2 regions of the Aeromonas intestinalis genome follow, and region 1 is predicted to be linked to the other one. Evidence: predicted binding sites of a transcription regulator. Region 1 holds the regulator's gene; the other holds the start of a gene.
The links. Region 1 encodes LexA, which represses DNA repair genes until DNA is damaged. Its sites were predicted from a motif close to ANCTGTNTNNNNANACAGNT; they were not measured.

Region 1 (7,689 bases):
CCAGCACCAGGGCGCCGTAATCGGCCAGCAGGGAGGCCGCCGCCACCCCTTTCACCTGCCAGCCCAGCCCCAGCACGAAGCCGGCATCCAGCACCATGTTGACCAGGTTGCTGAAGATGAGCAGCAGCATGGGGCTGCGGGCATCCTGCATGCCCAGCAGCCAGCCCATGATGACCAGGTTGCACAGGGCCGCCGGGGCGCTCCAGATCCGGATCGATACATATTCTCCGGCATGGAACTGCACCTCGGGCGAGCCACCACTCAGCGCGATGAGCGCCGGCAAAAAGGGCAGCAACAGCAACAGGAGCGCGGCACCGAGGGCGACCGCCAACCCCAGCGCCCGCGCCAGGGTATCCAGCTGCCCCTCGGCACTGCCTGCCCCCTGAGCCTGGGCAGTCAAGCCCGTGGTGGACATGCGCAGGAAGCCCAGCAGCCAGAACAGCAGGTTGATGAGAGTGGCACCGACCGAGACGCCACCGAGGAACCAGGCCTGGCCGAGGTGACCGATCACCCAGGTGTCCACCAGTCCCAGCAGCGGGGTGGTGACGTTGGAGAACACCATGGGCAGGGCCAGGGCAAAGACGGCGCGATGACGCCCGGGGTCACGAAGCCAGGGCGGGATCAGCATGCACAACCTCCGGCGGCAGGCATCACTCGCCGGCCAGTCGCACGATCCGGGTGAAATCGGACACCATGGTCGCCATCGACACATGGGGCACCTGGCCCTCCTGTGCCTGGGGGCGGAACACGGCCACCAGCTTGCCCGCCGGGCTTATCAGCACGATGGAGGCAGAGTGGTCGATCAGGTAGTCCTTGCTGTCGTGCTCCACGATGGAGTAGACGAGGCCCAGGTTGCGCACGAAGGGGAACAGATGATCGTGCTGCGCCGTCACCGCCTTGAACTCGGGCTGGAAGAAATCGACATACCCCTTGAGGCGGGCGCTGTCGTCCCGCTTGGGATCCGCCGAGACGAAGACCACCTGACTGCGCGGTGCTATCTGCTTCAACTCCGGATAGACGGCGCGCAGATCCGCCAGGGTGGTCGGGCAGATGTCCGGGCAATAGGTGTAGCCGAGAAACAGGAAGGTCCAGTGGCCATGCAGATTGGCCTCGGTGAAGGGTTCCCCATCCTCATCCACCAGGGTGAAGGGATTGATGTCCCGCCCCGCCGGATAGTAATTGGCCTGCTCCGGCTGGAGGGGCCGACTCCAGTAATAAATGACCATGATGCTAACGACCAGCAGCATGAACATCAGGGGATAACGGGGTTTCACCATATAAAATTTGCCTTGCCAGGGAGTTCAGCCAGGGGATCGGACCAAATCGAGGGTCATTGTAACCTGCCAGCCCCTGTCGCTGGCTACCCCAAGGTCTGAATAGGGGGTAGGACCCCATCCCGCTGGCGCGGTCACCAGGCCGTCCATCCCCACGCTTTGCCTCGGGCTTGCCCGAAAAACAGAAGCCCCACACAAGGTGGGGCCTGGAGCAAACGGGTGGTGATCACTCAGGGGCGCCACCGCTGCCGAACCTGGGGACGCCTGATGACGGCATGCAACGGGACGACAGGAGCTGTCCAGGGGGCATCCGGCAAGCCGATGTCGTGATGGCGACGAAACAGGCGCACCAGGCGGACTATCTTGTCCTTGGGGCACCCCAACCAGATGGTCCAGCCACTCCCCTTGTGATACACCCAGAGCGCGTAGAACCACGTCATCCGGCTGCCCTTGATGAAGCGGGTGATGGAAGATGCGGGGGCCGTCTCCGGACCCGGATCCCATGGTGAGCTTGAAGCCATACCTGTCCTCCTTGCGCAACAGGCTACGTCGAGCCGCCCCCTTGCCAGCGGCAAGCTGATGCAGGACCACGTACTGACGCTGTGGGTCGCTTCGAGACATGGACACTGACCACATCCGGGCGACTCTCCCTTCTATCCCGTGCCGCCCCAGCAGCATCGGCGTTGCATCCCTGCGGCCTTATCCCGGCCAGCTCAGGCAATCCTTCGGGGGATGGCGACCCCCTGAACCGCCAGCGCGAGGCGGACATACCCAAGGATATATCTGAAATGCCGACCCGGTGGCGACGGCGTGGTTTGAAGGCAACAAAAATGGCGAAGGTGGCGACAGATGCGGGGGAGACAGAAACGACGCGGCCTCCCGCAGGAGGCCGTCTGATGGCTGCCGAGATTACATCCAGTCGGCGTTGCGGATGACGCCGACCGCCAATCCCTCGATGGTGAGGTGCTGGCTGGCGAGATCCACCGAGATGGGGGAGAGCTCTTCGTTCTCCGGCAGCAGCCACACCTGGCTGCCCTTGCGCTGGAAGCGCTTGACGGTGACATCCTCATCGAGGCGGGCCACCACCACCTGGCCGTTGCGCACGTCCTGGGTCTTGTGCACCGCCAGCAGATCCCCGTCCATGATGCCGATGTTCTTCATGCTCATGCCCTGCACCCGCAGCAGGAAGTCTGCCCGTGGGTGGAACAGGGCGGGATCCACCTGATAGTGGCTCTCGATGTGCTCCTGGGCCAGGATGGGTTCGCCGGCGGCCACCTTGCCGATGAGGGGCAGACCACTCTCTTCCGGCGCCTCTTCCTCTTCGAGCAGCAGGCGGATGCCGCGAGAGGTGCCGGGCATGATCTCGATGACCCCTTTCTTGGCCAGGGCCTTCAAATGTTCCTCGGCCGCATTGGCCGACTTGAAACCAAGCTTCTGGGCAATCTCGGCACGAGTCGGCGGCATGCCGGTCTCGTTCATGTTCGCCTTGATAAGCTCCAGCACTTCAGCCTGGCGGGGAGTAAGGGGTTTCATAACATGGGCACCTGTCTTTTTATACAGCACACTGGCAGTATATACAGTGCTGGGGCCAAGGCAAGGCGTAGCTGATATTTGTCCCGTCTTCGTCGCACTTATTGCGGCAAATGACCCATTCTTGATCCTGTGCGCCACTCATCCTACCTCTCGGCGACAAGCCAGCGGTGATTTGTTATGCTCACGCCGCATTTTTTTGGAGAGCAGACACCCATGTCCATCGGACAGAACATTTCCAGAGCCATTCTGCAATGGCCGGTCAGCGGCTTGGTCAATCACAAGAGCCTGCCGGAAAACCCCATTACGGAACTGGACCTGGACCCGGCCAGACCCATTGTCTATGCCCTGAAAACCAGCTCGATCACCGACCTCTTGACCCTGCAGCAGTGCTGCGAGGATCTCGGTCTTCCCGGTCCCTTCACCCCGCTGGAACTGAACGGTCAGCTGCTGCCGCGCTATGTCTGTCTGGATCGCCCGCCTCCCCTGTTTGGCAAGCGCACCAAACCGCTGCCCTTCTTGCAAGAATTTCACCAGCTGCTGGATCTGCACAAGCAGGATCCGGCGCTGGACATCCAGGTCGTTCCCGTCACCCTGTTCTGGGGCCGCGGTCCGGGCCGGGAAGGGGAAGAGGCCTCCGGCTGGAACATCATCAGCAGCCTGGCACCGAACCGCCTCAAGAAGGCGCTGATTGTGATCCTCAAGGGCCGCGAGAACCTGGTGCGCTTCTCTCCGCCCCTCTCCCTGCGCTACATGGCGGACAAACACGGCACCGACGAGGCCATCGCCCACAAGCTGGCACGTGTGGCGCGTACCCACTTCAGCCGCCAGCAGCTCGCCGCCACCGGCCCCAAGCTGCCGAACCGCAACCTGCTGTTCAAGCAGTTGCTGGACTCCAGCGTGATCCAGCAGGCGATCGAGGAAGAGGCCGAGCGTGAGGGCATCAGCCTGGAAAAGGCGCAGAAACGCGCCCATGGCTACATGGACGAGATCGCCTCCGACTTCTCCTACCGGCTGATCCGCCTCGGCGAGAGCTTCCTCGGCTGGCTCTGGAACAAGCTCTACCGCGGCCTCTCGGTCAACGGCGCCGAACGGGTACGCCAGTTGGCCCAGGAGGGACACGAGATCGTCTACGTCCCCTGCCATCGCAGTCACATGGACTACCTGCTGCTCTCCTACGTCATCTACCACCAGGGCATGGTGCCGCCCCACATCGCGGCGGGCATCAACCTGAATTTCTGGCCGGCGGGCCCCATCTTCCGCCACGGCGGCGCCTTCTTCATCCGCCGCACCTTCAAGGGCAACCCCCTCTACAGCACCGTATTCCGTGAATACCTGAACCTGCTGTTCGCCAAGGGCTACTCGGTGGAGTTCTTCACCGAAGGGGGGCGCTCACGCACCGGTCGCCTGCTGCCCCCCAAGACCGGCATGCTGGCCATGACCCTGCAGGCCATGATGCGCGGGCTGGACAGGCCGGTGACCCTGGTCCCCGTCTATCTGGGCTACGAGCACGTGATGGAGGTGAACACCTATCACAACGAGCTCAAGGGCAGCCGCAAGGAAAAGGAGAGCTTCCTGCAGGTGCTCGGCATCCTGCGCAAGCTGCGCAACTACGGCCGCGGTTTCGTCAACTTCGGCGAACCGCTGACCCTCAACAGCTATCTCGGTGAGCATGTTCCGAACTGGAAGGAGAGCATCGGCAAGGAAGAGCGCCCGGAATGGATGGCCCCCACCGTCAACCAGCTGGCCGAGCTTCTGATGACCCGCATCAACGACGCCGCCGCCGTCAACGGCCTGACCCTGAGCGCCCTGGCCCTGCTGGCCGCCGAACGCCACGCCCTGACCCGGGACGAGCTGCAGGCCCAGATCAACACCTATCTGGACCTGCTCAAGCAGGTGCCCTACAGCCCCCAGAGCACCATGCCGGACGAGGATGCCAAGACCCTGCTGGATCAGGCGATGGAGCTCAACAAGTTCGAGGTGAGCGAGGACAAGCTCGGCCAGATAGTCAGCCTGGATCGCTATCAGGCCATCCTGCTGACCTACTATCGCAACAACATACTGCACCTGTTCGCCCTGCCTTCCCTGGTGGCGGCCTTGATCGAACGCTGCGAGGGCATAAGCCGCAGCGAGATCGTCGCCCGCTGCATCGACATCTATCCGCTGCTCAAGACGGAGCTGTTCCTGCGCTATGGCGAGGAGGAGCTGCCGGCACTGGTGGACGCCCTGCTGGCCGAGCTGCAACGCCAGCAACTGATCGAGCTGCGCGAGGGCGGCTACTGGGTCAACCCGGTCAACCAGATGCGATTGCTGCTGCTGGCAGAGAGCATTCAGGAGACGCTGCAACGCTACGCCATCGTGCTGACCCGCTTGCTGGCCCAGCCCCGCATCGAAGCGGAGCAGCTGGAAGCGGACGGCCTGATGATGGCGGAGCGTCTCGGTACCCTGCATGGCATCAACGCCCCCGAGTTCTTCGACCAGAAACTGTTCAGCACTCTGATCCACTCCCTGCGCCAGGAAGGCTATCTGGATACCGGCAGCAAGCCGGATCTGGGCCGCTTCCAGGCCCTGGCCGACAACATAGTGCCGCTGCTCAGCACCCGGATCCGCCGCACCATAGAGGCGGGCAACCGCACCTGATGCCCTGACGAGGCGTCGGGGGAGATAAAAAAAGGCCGCATCAGATGCGGCCTTTTTCATGGGGTCAGCCCCTGGTGCATGAGCCTGCCTAGAGGTAGTGAACCACGACCCCGAGCAGCACCAGAGCCCCCACATAGTTGTTGTTGAGGAAAGCCTGGAAGCAGGCTTCACGCTGGCGCGCCCGGATCAGCCACTGCTGATAGACGAACAGCGCCGCCGCCCCCAGCAGGCCCCAGTAGTAGCTGGCGCCCATCGCCATCAGCTCCCCCACCAGCAGCAGCACCAGCAGGGTCGCCAGTTGCAGCATGCCGATGATCCGCTTGTCATGGCGGCCAAACAGGATGGCGCTCGATTTCAGCCCCAGCTTGAGATCGTCGTCCCGGTCCACCATGGCGTACTGGGTGTCATAGGCGATGGTCCACAGCAGGTTTGCGAGAAACAGCAGCCAGGCCACGGGGGGCAGCGCGTTGGCCTCCGCCGCATAGGCCATGGGGATGGACCAGGAGAACGCCATGCCCAGCACCAGCTGGGGGATGGGGATGAAACGCTTCATGAAGGGGTAGCAGACGGCCAGCAGCAAGCCGGCGAACGACAGCCCTATGGTGAGCGGGTTCAGGGTCAGCACCAGGCCGAACGAGAGCAGCGCCAGCACGGCAAACAGGGCCAGCACCTCCCGCGGGGCCACCTTGCCCATGGGCAGGGGGCGACCGGCCGTGCGCTTCACATGGCCGTCAAAGTTGCGATCCGCATAATCATTGATGACGCAGCCAGCCGAGCGCATCAGGAAAACGCCCACCACGAACACCAGCAGGATCCACAGACTCGGCACGCCGCCGGCCGCCAGCCAGAGTGCCCACAGGGTGGGCCAGAGCAGCAGCAGGGTACCGATGGGTTTGTCGATGCGGGCCAACTGCACATAGGCCAGCCCCCGCTCCTTGGTTAACAGCTTCACTCCGGCTCCTTAGGCAATGACGGCGAATGGGACAACAACGAGGGCAGGAAGAGTTCGTGGACCAGCAAGGGCCACGGCCCCAGATAGAGACGGGAACGGCGACCCCAGACGATGGCGGCCGGGCAGCAAGGATTGGCTGCTATCTCAAAGCGAGCTAGTAGCAGATTGTCTCGCTGGGTTGGCTCTGAACCGAAGATACGTTCACCCAATGGCTGTTCACCGAGATCCTGCAAACCACTGCCCTGCAAGGCCGCCTCGGCAAACAGGGTCCAGCCCAGGACGGCGGGCCCGCCATCCCCATGCAGGATCACTTCGCGGCACAGGCCCTGGGGACAGTCGGCGGCGACCAGCGCCTGTTCGTCGGCCGCGAGCGGCACGCTGCGATTGGCCAGCAGTTGCACCGACAGCCGACGATGATGGCGACGCAGTCGCCGGGTCATGGAGTCGGCCTCCAGCAGCCAGGGGCGCAGTGCCTCGGGGGGCTCACAGTGCTCGGGGACCCGCCAGGGATCGAGCTGGATGAGGGGAACAGTCGGCTCGGACTTCACAGCTTCACCATCCGGAGGTTTCCGTTATCAGGTTAAAATCCGGTTTATTATCCGTAAATCAATGGCGAAATGTAAGAACATCCGTGCTTGACGGCCCCGATGACAGCATCAAAAATGGGGCATCCATCGTTGCCGAGCCATTCAGATGAAGATGATCCAGGTCCTGTTGATGTTATTGCTGAGTGTTACCGCGCTGACCGCCTCCGCCTCCGAGGAGGCTGGCGATGCCGCCTCTGCGGCCGTCAAACCCGGCTTTGCCTACCACGCGCTGGATCCGGACATCATCACCAACTACCTGGGCGAGGGCAAAACCCTGGGCTATGTGCGGGTGACGGTGGAGCTGATGGCCGAAAACGAGGCGGATCTCAAACTGCTGGAGCAACATGACCCGCTGATCCGCGACGCTATCATCCGCCTGATTGGCAGCAAGACAGGCACCCAGATCAAATCCCTGGCGAGCCGGGAAGAGCTGCGCAAGGAGTGCCAGGACAAGGTCAACGAGCTGCTGGTAAAAGAGAGCGGCAAGAAGGCGGTGCGCGAGCTCATCTTCACCAAGTACCTGTATCAATAAGCCCTGGGTGACGCAGTGCTGACCCAGCCCCCCATCCGTCCTTTTTTTGTTGTCGAGGAATGAAGCGCCATGGGCCACAAGACGCTGTGTGAATGGCGCCGCCACGAGATCCCGTTCGAACTCAAGGCCTTGCGCAAGATAGTGCGCAAGCCGAAGTTCGTGTGCGGCAAGTGC
Region 2 (7,689 bases), on a different contig from region 1:
CGCACGTGGCGTTTAATAAAGACTCTACTATCGGCACCCTCACCGTCGTAACCGGTCTGTGCCTGGTCTGTTCCATCGTGGTCTCCGTGGCCGCCGTGGGACTGCGTCCGGCCCAGCTGGAAAACAAGGCGCTGGACAAGCAAAGCAATATCCTGTCCGTCGCCGGTGTCGATGTCAGTTCTGTGGCCAAGCGTGACCTGGCCCAGTTGTATGGCGACAAGATTGAAGCGCGTCTGGTGGATTTGACTACCGGTGAGTTCGTTGACGGCGATGCCGACAACTTCGACACCAAGGTCGCCGCCAAGGATCCGGCCCAGAACATCCGTCTGGCCCCGGCCGACGACAAGGCTGGCCTGCGTCAAATCTCCAAGCTGGTTCCCGTGTTCTTTGCCAAGGATGCCGACGGCAAGGTCGACAACATCATCCTGCCGATCTACGGCCAGGGTCTGTGGTCCACCATGTATGCCTTCGTCGCGGTCGCGGCCGACGGTCAGACCGTCAAGGGCATCACCTACTATGATCACGGCGAAACCCCGGGTCTGGGCGGCGAGATCGAGAACCCGGCCTGGCGCGAACTGTTCGTCGGCAAGAAGCTGTTCGATCAGGACGGTCAGCCGGCGCTGCGCGTGATCAAGGGCCATGCTCCGGCAGGCTCCGAGCATGAAATCGATGGCCTGTCCGGCGCAACCCTGACCGGCAATGGCGTACAGCACACCTTCGACTTCTGGATGGGTCCCAAGGGCTTCGGTCCCTTCCTGGCCAAGGTACGTGCAGGAGAAATCAACAATGGCTGACAAGAGCGAAATGAAAAAATTGCTGTTGACGCCTGTGCTCGGCAACAACCCCATCGCACTGCAGGTGCTGGGTGTCTGTTCCGCGCTGGCCGTTACCAGCCAGATGAAGACAGCGTTCGTGATGACGCTGGCCGTTACCGCGGTCACCGCCTTCTCCAACCTGTTCATCTCCTTGATCCGCAACCACATTCCGAACAGCGTGCGGATCATCGCCCAGATGGCGGTGATCGCGTCCCTGGTTATCGTGGTTGACCAGGTGCTCAAGGCGTATGCCTATGACATCTCCAAGCAGCTGTCGGTGTTCGTCGGCCTCATCATCACCAACTGTATCGTGATGGGTCGTGCCGAAGCCTATGCCATGAAGAGTGCCCCGCTGCCCTCCTTCCTGGATGGCATCGGCAACGGTCTGGGCTACGGTGCCGTGCTGCTGGCCGTGGCCACGGTGCGCGAGATCCTGGGGTCCGGCACCTGGTTCGGCATCGAGCTGCTGCCGCTGGTGAACAACGGTGGCTGGTATGTGCCTAACGGCCTGCTGCTGCTGCCGCCGAGTGCATTCTTCATCATTGGTCTGATCATCTGGGGCGTACGCACCAAGGATCCCAAGCAGGTGGAGGCAAAGGATTAAGGTATGGAACACTATCTGAGTCTGTTGATTCGTTCGATCTTCATCGAAAACCTGGCGCTCTCCTTCTTCCTGGGGATGTGTACCTTCCTGGCGGTGTCCAAGAAGGTCAAGACCGCCATGGGTCTGGGTATCGCCGTGATTGTGGTACAGACTGTTGCCGTACCGGCCAACAACCTGATCTACAACTATGTGCTGAAAGACGGCGCCCTGGTACAGGGCCTGGATCTGAGCTTCCTGAGCTTCATCACCTTCATCGGTGTGATTGCGGCCCTGGTACAGATCCTGGAGATGGCGCTGGACAAGTATTTCCCCGCGCTCTACAACGCCCTGGGTATCTTCCTGCCGCTCATCACCGTGAACTGCGCCATCTTCGGTGGCGTCTCCTTTATGGTGCAGCGTGACTACAACTTCGTGGAGTCTGTGGTCTATGGCGTGGGCTCGGGTGCCGGTTGGATGCTGGCCATCGTCGCGATGGCAGGGATCCGCGAGAAGATGAAGTATTCCGATGTTCCGGAAGGCCTGCGTGGCCTCGGCATCACCTTCATCACCGCGGGTCTGATGGCGCTGGGCTTCATGTCCTTCTCTGGTATTTCCCTGTAATCGGAAAGGAAATATAGATGGAAATTATTCTGGGTGTGGTCATGTTCACCGTGATCCTGCTGGCCCTGGTAGCAGTTATTCTGTTCGCCAAGTCCAAGCTGGTGACCGCGGGTGACGTGACAATCAGCATCAACGGCGACCCGGCCAAGGCTGTCACCAGCCCGGCGGGTGGCAAGCTGCTCGGCGTCCTGGCCGGCAGCGGTATCTTCGTCTCCTCCGCTTGTGGCGGCGGTGGCTCCTGTGGTCAGTGCAAGGTGCGGGTGAAGTCCGGCGGCGGCGACATCCTGCCGACCGAGCTGGATCACATCAGCAAGGGCGAGGCCCGTCATGGCGAGCGTCTGGCCTGCCAGGTCACCGTGCGCGCCGACATGGACATCGAGCTGCCCGAAGAGATCTTCGGGGTGAAGAAGTGGGAATGTACCGTCATCTCCAATGACAACAAGGCCACCTTCATCAAGGAACTCAAGCTGCAGATCCCGGATGGCGAGAGCGTGCCGTTCCGCGCCGGTGGTTATATCCAGATCGAAGCCCCTGCACACCACGTGCAGTACAAGAACTTCGATATTCCCGAGGAATATCGCGGTGATTGGGATCGCTTCAAGATCTTCGAGCTGGAGTCCAAGGTCAATGAGCCGATCATCCGTGCTTATTCCATGGCCAACTATCCGGAAGAGTTCGGCATCATCATGCTGAACGTGCGGATCGCGACCCCGCCGCCGAGCAACTGGACTGCGCCTCCCGGCCAGATGTCCTCCTACATCTTCAACCTGAAAGCAGGGGACAAGGTGACCATCTCCGGTCCGTTCGGCGAATTCTTCGCGAAAGACACCGACGCCGAAATGGTGTTCATCGGTGGTGGTGCGGGCATGGCGCCGATGCGCTCCCACATCTTCGATCAGCTGCGTCGCCTGAAGACCAAGCGCAAGATGAGCTTCTGGTACGGTGCCCGTTCCAAGCGCGAGATGTTCTATGTCGAGGACTTCGACATGCTGGCCGCCGAGAACGAGAACTTCACCTGGAACGTCGCCCTGTCTGATCCGCAACCGGAAGACAACTGGGATGGCTACACCGGCTTCATCCACAACGTGCTGTTCGAGAACTATCTCAAGAACCACGAGGCGCCGGAAGATTGCGAGTTCTACATGTGCGGGCCTCCCGTCATGAACGCGGCCGTCATCAACATGCTGAAAAACCTCGGTGTTGAAGACGAAAACATCCTGCTGGATGACTTTGGTGGTTAATCCATGCACAGCGTTGTAAAGACCTGGCTAGCCTTCGGGCTAGCCTTTTTCTTGACTGGGTGCGGTCAGGAAACGGTCCAATCCAAACCGGAGATCCACATCACCGGCAGCACCATGGGTACCTACTACTCCATCAAGGTGGCGGATGACGCCGTCCAGGATGGAGCCAAATTACAGGCCGAGGTCGATGTCCTGCTGGAGCGGGTCAACGATCAGATGTCCACCTACAGACCGGACTCCGAGCTGTCCCGCTTCAACCAGCACAAGGACAACACGCCCGTGGTGGTCTCCCGGGACACCGCACGGGTGGTGACCGAGGCCATACACATTGGCCGCGAGAGCCGCGGCGCGCTGGACGTGACCGTGGGCCCCCTGGTCAATCTGTGGGGCTTTGGCCCGGACGCGAAACCGACCAAGGTGCCGTCCGATGAATTGATAAGCCAGACTCGCCAGAAGACGGGGCTGGGCAACTTGCACGTGATTGCCTCTGCCGATGCGGATACCCTGCAAAAAGACATCCCGGATCTCTACGTGGATCTCTCCGCCATCGCCAAGGGCTTCGGGGTGGACAAGGTCGCCGAGTATCTGGAATCCTTGGGGGCACGCAACTACCTGGTGGAAATAGGCGGTGAGCTGCGCCTCAACGGGGTCAACGGCAAGGGGCACCCCTGGCGGGTGGCCATCGAGAAGCCGACCGTCAATGCCGGCTCGGTGCAGGAGGTGATCCAGCCCGGGGACAACGGCGTGGCCACCTCGGGGGATTATCGCAACTACTACGAGATGGATGGCAAGCGCTTCTCCCACACCATCGATCCGCTGACGGGCAAGCCCATTCAGCATCGGATGGTGTCGGTGACCGTGATCCACCCTTCCTGCATGACCGCGGACGGGCTGGCGACGGCGCTCACCGTCATGGGGCCAGAGAAAAGCCTGGCCTATGCCAAGGAGCAGGGGCTGGCCATCTTCGTGATCACCAAGACGGACGATGGCTTCGAAGAGTCCTACTCGGATGCCTTCAAGCCCTATCTGGTGAAGAAGTAATGAACGGCCATCCCTTCGGGGGTGGCGTTGACGTATTGAGTGCACGGGTGCCTCTCGCGGCATCCGGTTAAACAGTAAGGGGTAATAGCATGCAGACTTTTCTGATTACCTTCGGGGTGTTTCTGGCGGTGGTGGTGGCCATGGCCATCGGTTACATCTTCCAGAAGAAGACCATCTCCGGCTCCTGTGGCGGCCTTGGCACCATCGGGATCGAAAAGGAGTGCGACTGCCCGGAGCCCTGTGACAACCGCAAGCAGAAGATGGCGAAGGAAGAGGCCCGTCGCAAGATGCTGGAAGAGCACCGCATCATCTGAGCGGCACAGTCGTCATGGCGCCTGACAGAGCGAGCCAACCTTGAGGTCGGCTCGCTTTTTTGTGGGCAAGAGTCAGTGCTCAGTAATCGTATTGTTGGCAGGATTTTTTATTGAACTCGGCCTTCCTGCGGGTCAGCTCCTCCCGGGTACCCAGTTCATCCCCTTGCTTGATGGCTTTTTCCAGTATTTCGATGCGCTCGAACAGCCAGCTGCACTCGGCGGTCGGGTGATCCTTGGCCGCCGTGATGATGGGCAGCAGACAGAGTCCCAGCCAGATCTTGTTCATCCCTCTTCCTCCTTGATGATGGGTGCCTGAAGAGTCTATATGCTCCCCGCGTTGCTGCGACTGGCAGAAATCACAGCACTGGGGTAGCATGGGCTCAGTTAACTGTTTATTTGTACAGTATCATGCGCAAGATCATTCACATCGACATGGACTGCTTCTTCGCGGCGGTGGAGATGCGGGACAATCCGGCCCTGCGAGAGGTGCCGCTCGCCATCGGTGGCTCGGCGGACAGGCGCGGGGTCATCTCTACCTGCAACTATGTGGCGCGCCGCTTCGGGGTGCGCTCTGCCATGCCGAGCGGGCTGGCCAAGAAGCTCTGCCCGCCGCTGGTGCTGATCCCGGGTCGCATGGCGGTCTACAAGGAGGTCTCCCGCCAGTTGAGGGGGATCTTCCTGCGCTACACCGAACTGGTGGAGCCCCTCTCCCTCGATGAAGCCTATCTGGACGTGACGGAGAGCCCCCATTGTGGCGGCAGCGCCACCCTGATGGCCGCCGAGATCCGCGCCGCGATCAACGCCGAGCTGGGGCTGACCGCCTCCGCCGGGGTGGCGCCCAACAAGTTTCTGGCCAAGCTCGCCTCCGAGCAGCGCAAGCCGGACGGCCTGTTCGTCATCCGGCCCCAGGAGGTGGACGAGTTCGTGCGCCTGCTCCCCCTGGCCAAGTTGCCCGGTATTGGCCGCAAGACCGCCGATCGGCTGGAGTCCCAGGGGCTCTACTCCTGCGAGGATGCCAGGGCCATGAGCAGTGAGGAGCTGATCGCCCGCTTCGGCAAGTTGGGGGAGATGCTGACCGGTCGCATCTGGGGGCTGGACGATCAGCCGGTACAGGCTTCCAGGGTGCGCAAGAGTGTGGGGGTGGAGACCACCCTCAGCAGCGATGTGCTGGACGAGGAGGCTTGCTGGGCCGTGCTGAGCCGGCTCATCCCAGAGCTGGAGCTGCGCTTTGCCAGGGATTGCCCCGCCGAGATGCTGATGGGGCAGGGGATCAAACTCAAGTTTGCCGATTTTCAGCAGACCACCGTCTATCGCAAGGGGAGCTATCAGGCCGCCCGTTTTCACGATCTGCTGCACGAAGGGTTACACAGGGCTCAAGGAAAACCCATTCGCCTGCTCGGACTGGTGGTGGGGCTGCCGAGTAGCGGGGAGCGCAATCAACTTAGCCTGGATCTGGGCTGATTTAGTTAAGTTTCTGTTTCCAAATCCGATACAGTGGTTACATCTGTAGAAGTTAGGAAATCATGCATGAGTTCTCTTTCTGTTCAGGGACGGATCACCCTGATAGCCGGTTGTTGCCTCCTGGCCAGTGCCGCTGCACTGGTCGCCTCATCCCTCTTCAACGCGGCCCGTATGCAGGAGCAGGTGCTCGCTTCCACTACCCTGGAGGCGCAGCACGCGGCAGAAAACTGGATGCAGGCCATGGGCGCTACCCAGGCGGCCAGAGTGACCAGCTACCTCGACGAGGCCTATTTTCGCGCCACCTTGCTGGCCGAGAATATTTTGTTTCAGCGCAAGAATGCAGCGGATAACTTCGTTCACTCCGAGGCATTGCGCGGCGCCGTGAATCAACAGCTGCAGGATGCAGCGGAATCCTCTGCCAACATGATCGGTGTCTACGGCGTGTTCGAGCCCAATCAGCTGGATGGCGAAGATGCCAACTATCAGGGCTCGACCGCCCTCGGGGCCAACGACAAGGGACGTTTCTCCAGCTACTGGGCCAGGGTGGACGGCAAGGTGACCCTGGAGGTGATGGACGAAGCCATGCTGGCGAATGCCAAGCCGGGCGCCAACGGCCATCCCGAGAACGAGTGGTACAAGTGCAGCATCCAGTCACGGGCCCTCTGTCTGCTGGAACCCTATCTCGACGAGGTGGGTGACCAGCAGGTGTTGATGACGTCTGTGACGGCTCCCTTGCTGGAGGAGGGCAACCTGCTCGGCATGGTGGGGGTCGATATCTCGCTGACCACCCTGCAGAGCCTGGTGGAGGAGATGGGCAAGACCCTGTATGGCGGACAGGGCAAGGTGCTGCTGCTCAGCCACGAGGGGCGGGTCGCCGGGGTGGAGGGCTTCCAGATCGCCCCGGGCAGTACGCTTGAGCAGCAGGACAAGGGGTTGGTGAGCGACCTCAACGGCTGGCTCGGCAAGGGGGAGGTGGTGACGCGCTGGAGCCCGGACGGCGCCCTGCTGCAGACCTTCGTGCCGGTACGCATGCGCGGCACGGATCGCAAGTGGGGTATCTATATCGAGCTGCCTCGCGCCGTGGTACTCGCCTCCGCCCTGCAGTTGCAGGGGGATCTCGAGAGCCAGTCCGACCGTAGCGTCCTCTCCCAGCTGTTCATCGGTGGCGTCATCTCGCTGCTCGCCCTGCTCTGCATCTGGTGGATGGCGCAGCGCATCGTCGCCCCCATCCGCACCGTGGTGGCCCGTCTCAAGGACATCGCCAGCGGGGAGGGGGATCTGACCCAGCGGATCAACTTGCAGCGGGACGACGAGATTGGCGAGTTGGCCAAGTGGTTCAACAACTTCCTCGACAAGCTGCAGAGCACCATCAGTCAGGTGATCGATACCGTGGCGGGCACCCGGGCCAGTGCGGTGCAGGCGGCGCAAGGGGCGGATCGCACCAGCGCCGGCATGCAGGCCCAATATCAGGAGGTGGATCTGGTGGCGACCGCGTTCGAGGAGCTGAGCGCCACCGCCTTGCAGGTGGCGGGAGATGCGAACTCGGCGGTACAGGCTGCCAACCAGGCCGACAGGGCCGCCCAGGAGGGCAAGGCGGTGGTGGCGGATACCCA

Region 2: the regulator LexA is predicted to act here: its motif matches at 5,002-5,021, upstream of dinB (DNA polymerase IV).

What each region holds. Positions count from the first base shown of each region.
Region 1 is NZ_JBSTYK010000024.1:24,746-32,434, reverse strand. It holds gene dinF (MATE family efflux transporter DinF) at 1-628, opposite strand, end outside; gene ACW5W7_RS20595 (SCO family protein) at 651-1,277, opposite strand; gene ACW5W7_RS20590 (hypothetical protein) at 1,505-1,795, opposite strand; gene lexA (transcriptional repressor LexA) at 2,184-2,807, opposite strand; gene plsB (glycerol-3-phosphate 1-O-acyltransferase PlsB) at 3,021-5,444, shown strand; gene ubiA (4-hydroxybenzoate octaprenyltransferase) at 5,533-6,396, opposite strand; gene ACW5W7_RS20570 (chorismate--pyruvate lyase family protein) at 6,393-6,944, opposite strand; gene ACW5W7_RS20565 (flagellar basal body-associated protein FliL) at 7,090-7,515, shown strand; gene ACW5W7_RS20560 (hypothetical protein) at 7,585-7,689, shown strand, end outside.
Region 2 is NZ_JBSTYK010000004.1:18,293-25,981, forward strand. It holds gene ACW5W7_RS06140 (NADH:ubiquinone reductase (Na(+)-transporting) subunit B) at 1-16, shown strand, start outside; gene ACW5W7_RS06145 (Na(+)-translocating NADH-quinone reductase subunit C) at 6-794, shown strand; gene ACW5W7_RS06150 (NADH:ubiquinone reductase (Na(+)-transporting) subunit D) at 787-1,419, shown strand; gene nqrE (NADH:ubiquinone reductase (Na(+)-transporting) subunit E) at 1,423-2,019, shown strand; gene nqrF (NADH:ubiquinone reductase (Na(+)-transporting) subunit F) at 2,037-3,260, shown strand; gene ACW5W7_RS06165 (FAD:protein FMN transferase) at 3,264-4,301, shown strand; gene nqrM ((Na+)-NQR maturation NqrM) at 4,391-4,615, shown strand; gene ACW5W7_RS06175 (hypothetical protein) at 4,695-4,901, opposite strand; gene dinB (DNA polymerase IV) at 5,024-6,076, shown strand; gene ACW5W7_RS06185 (methyl-accepting chemotaxis protein) at 6,143-7,689, shown strand, end outside.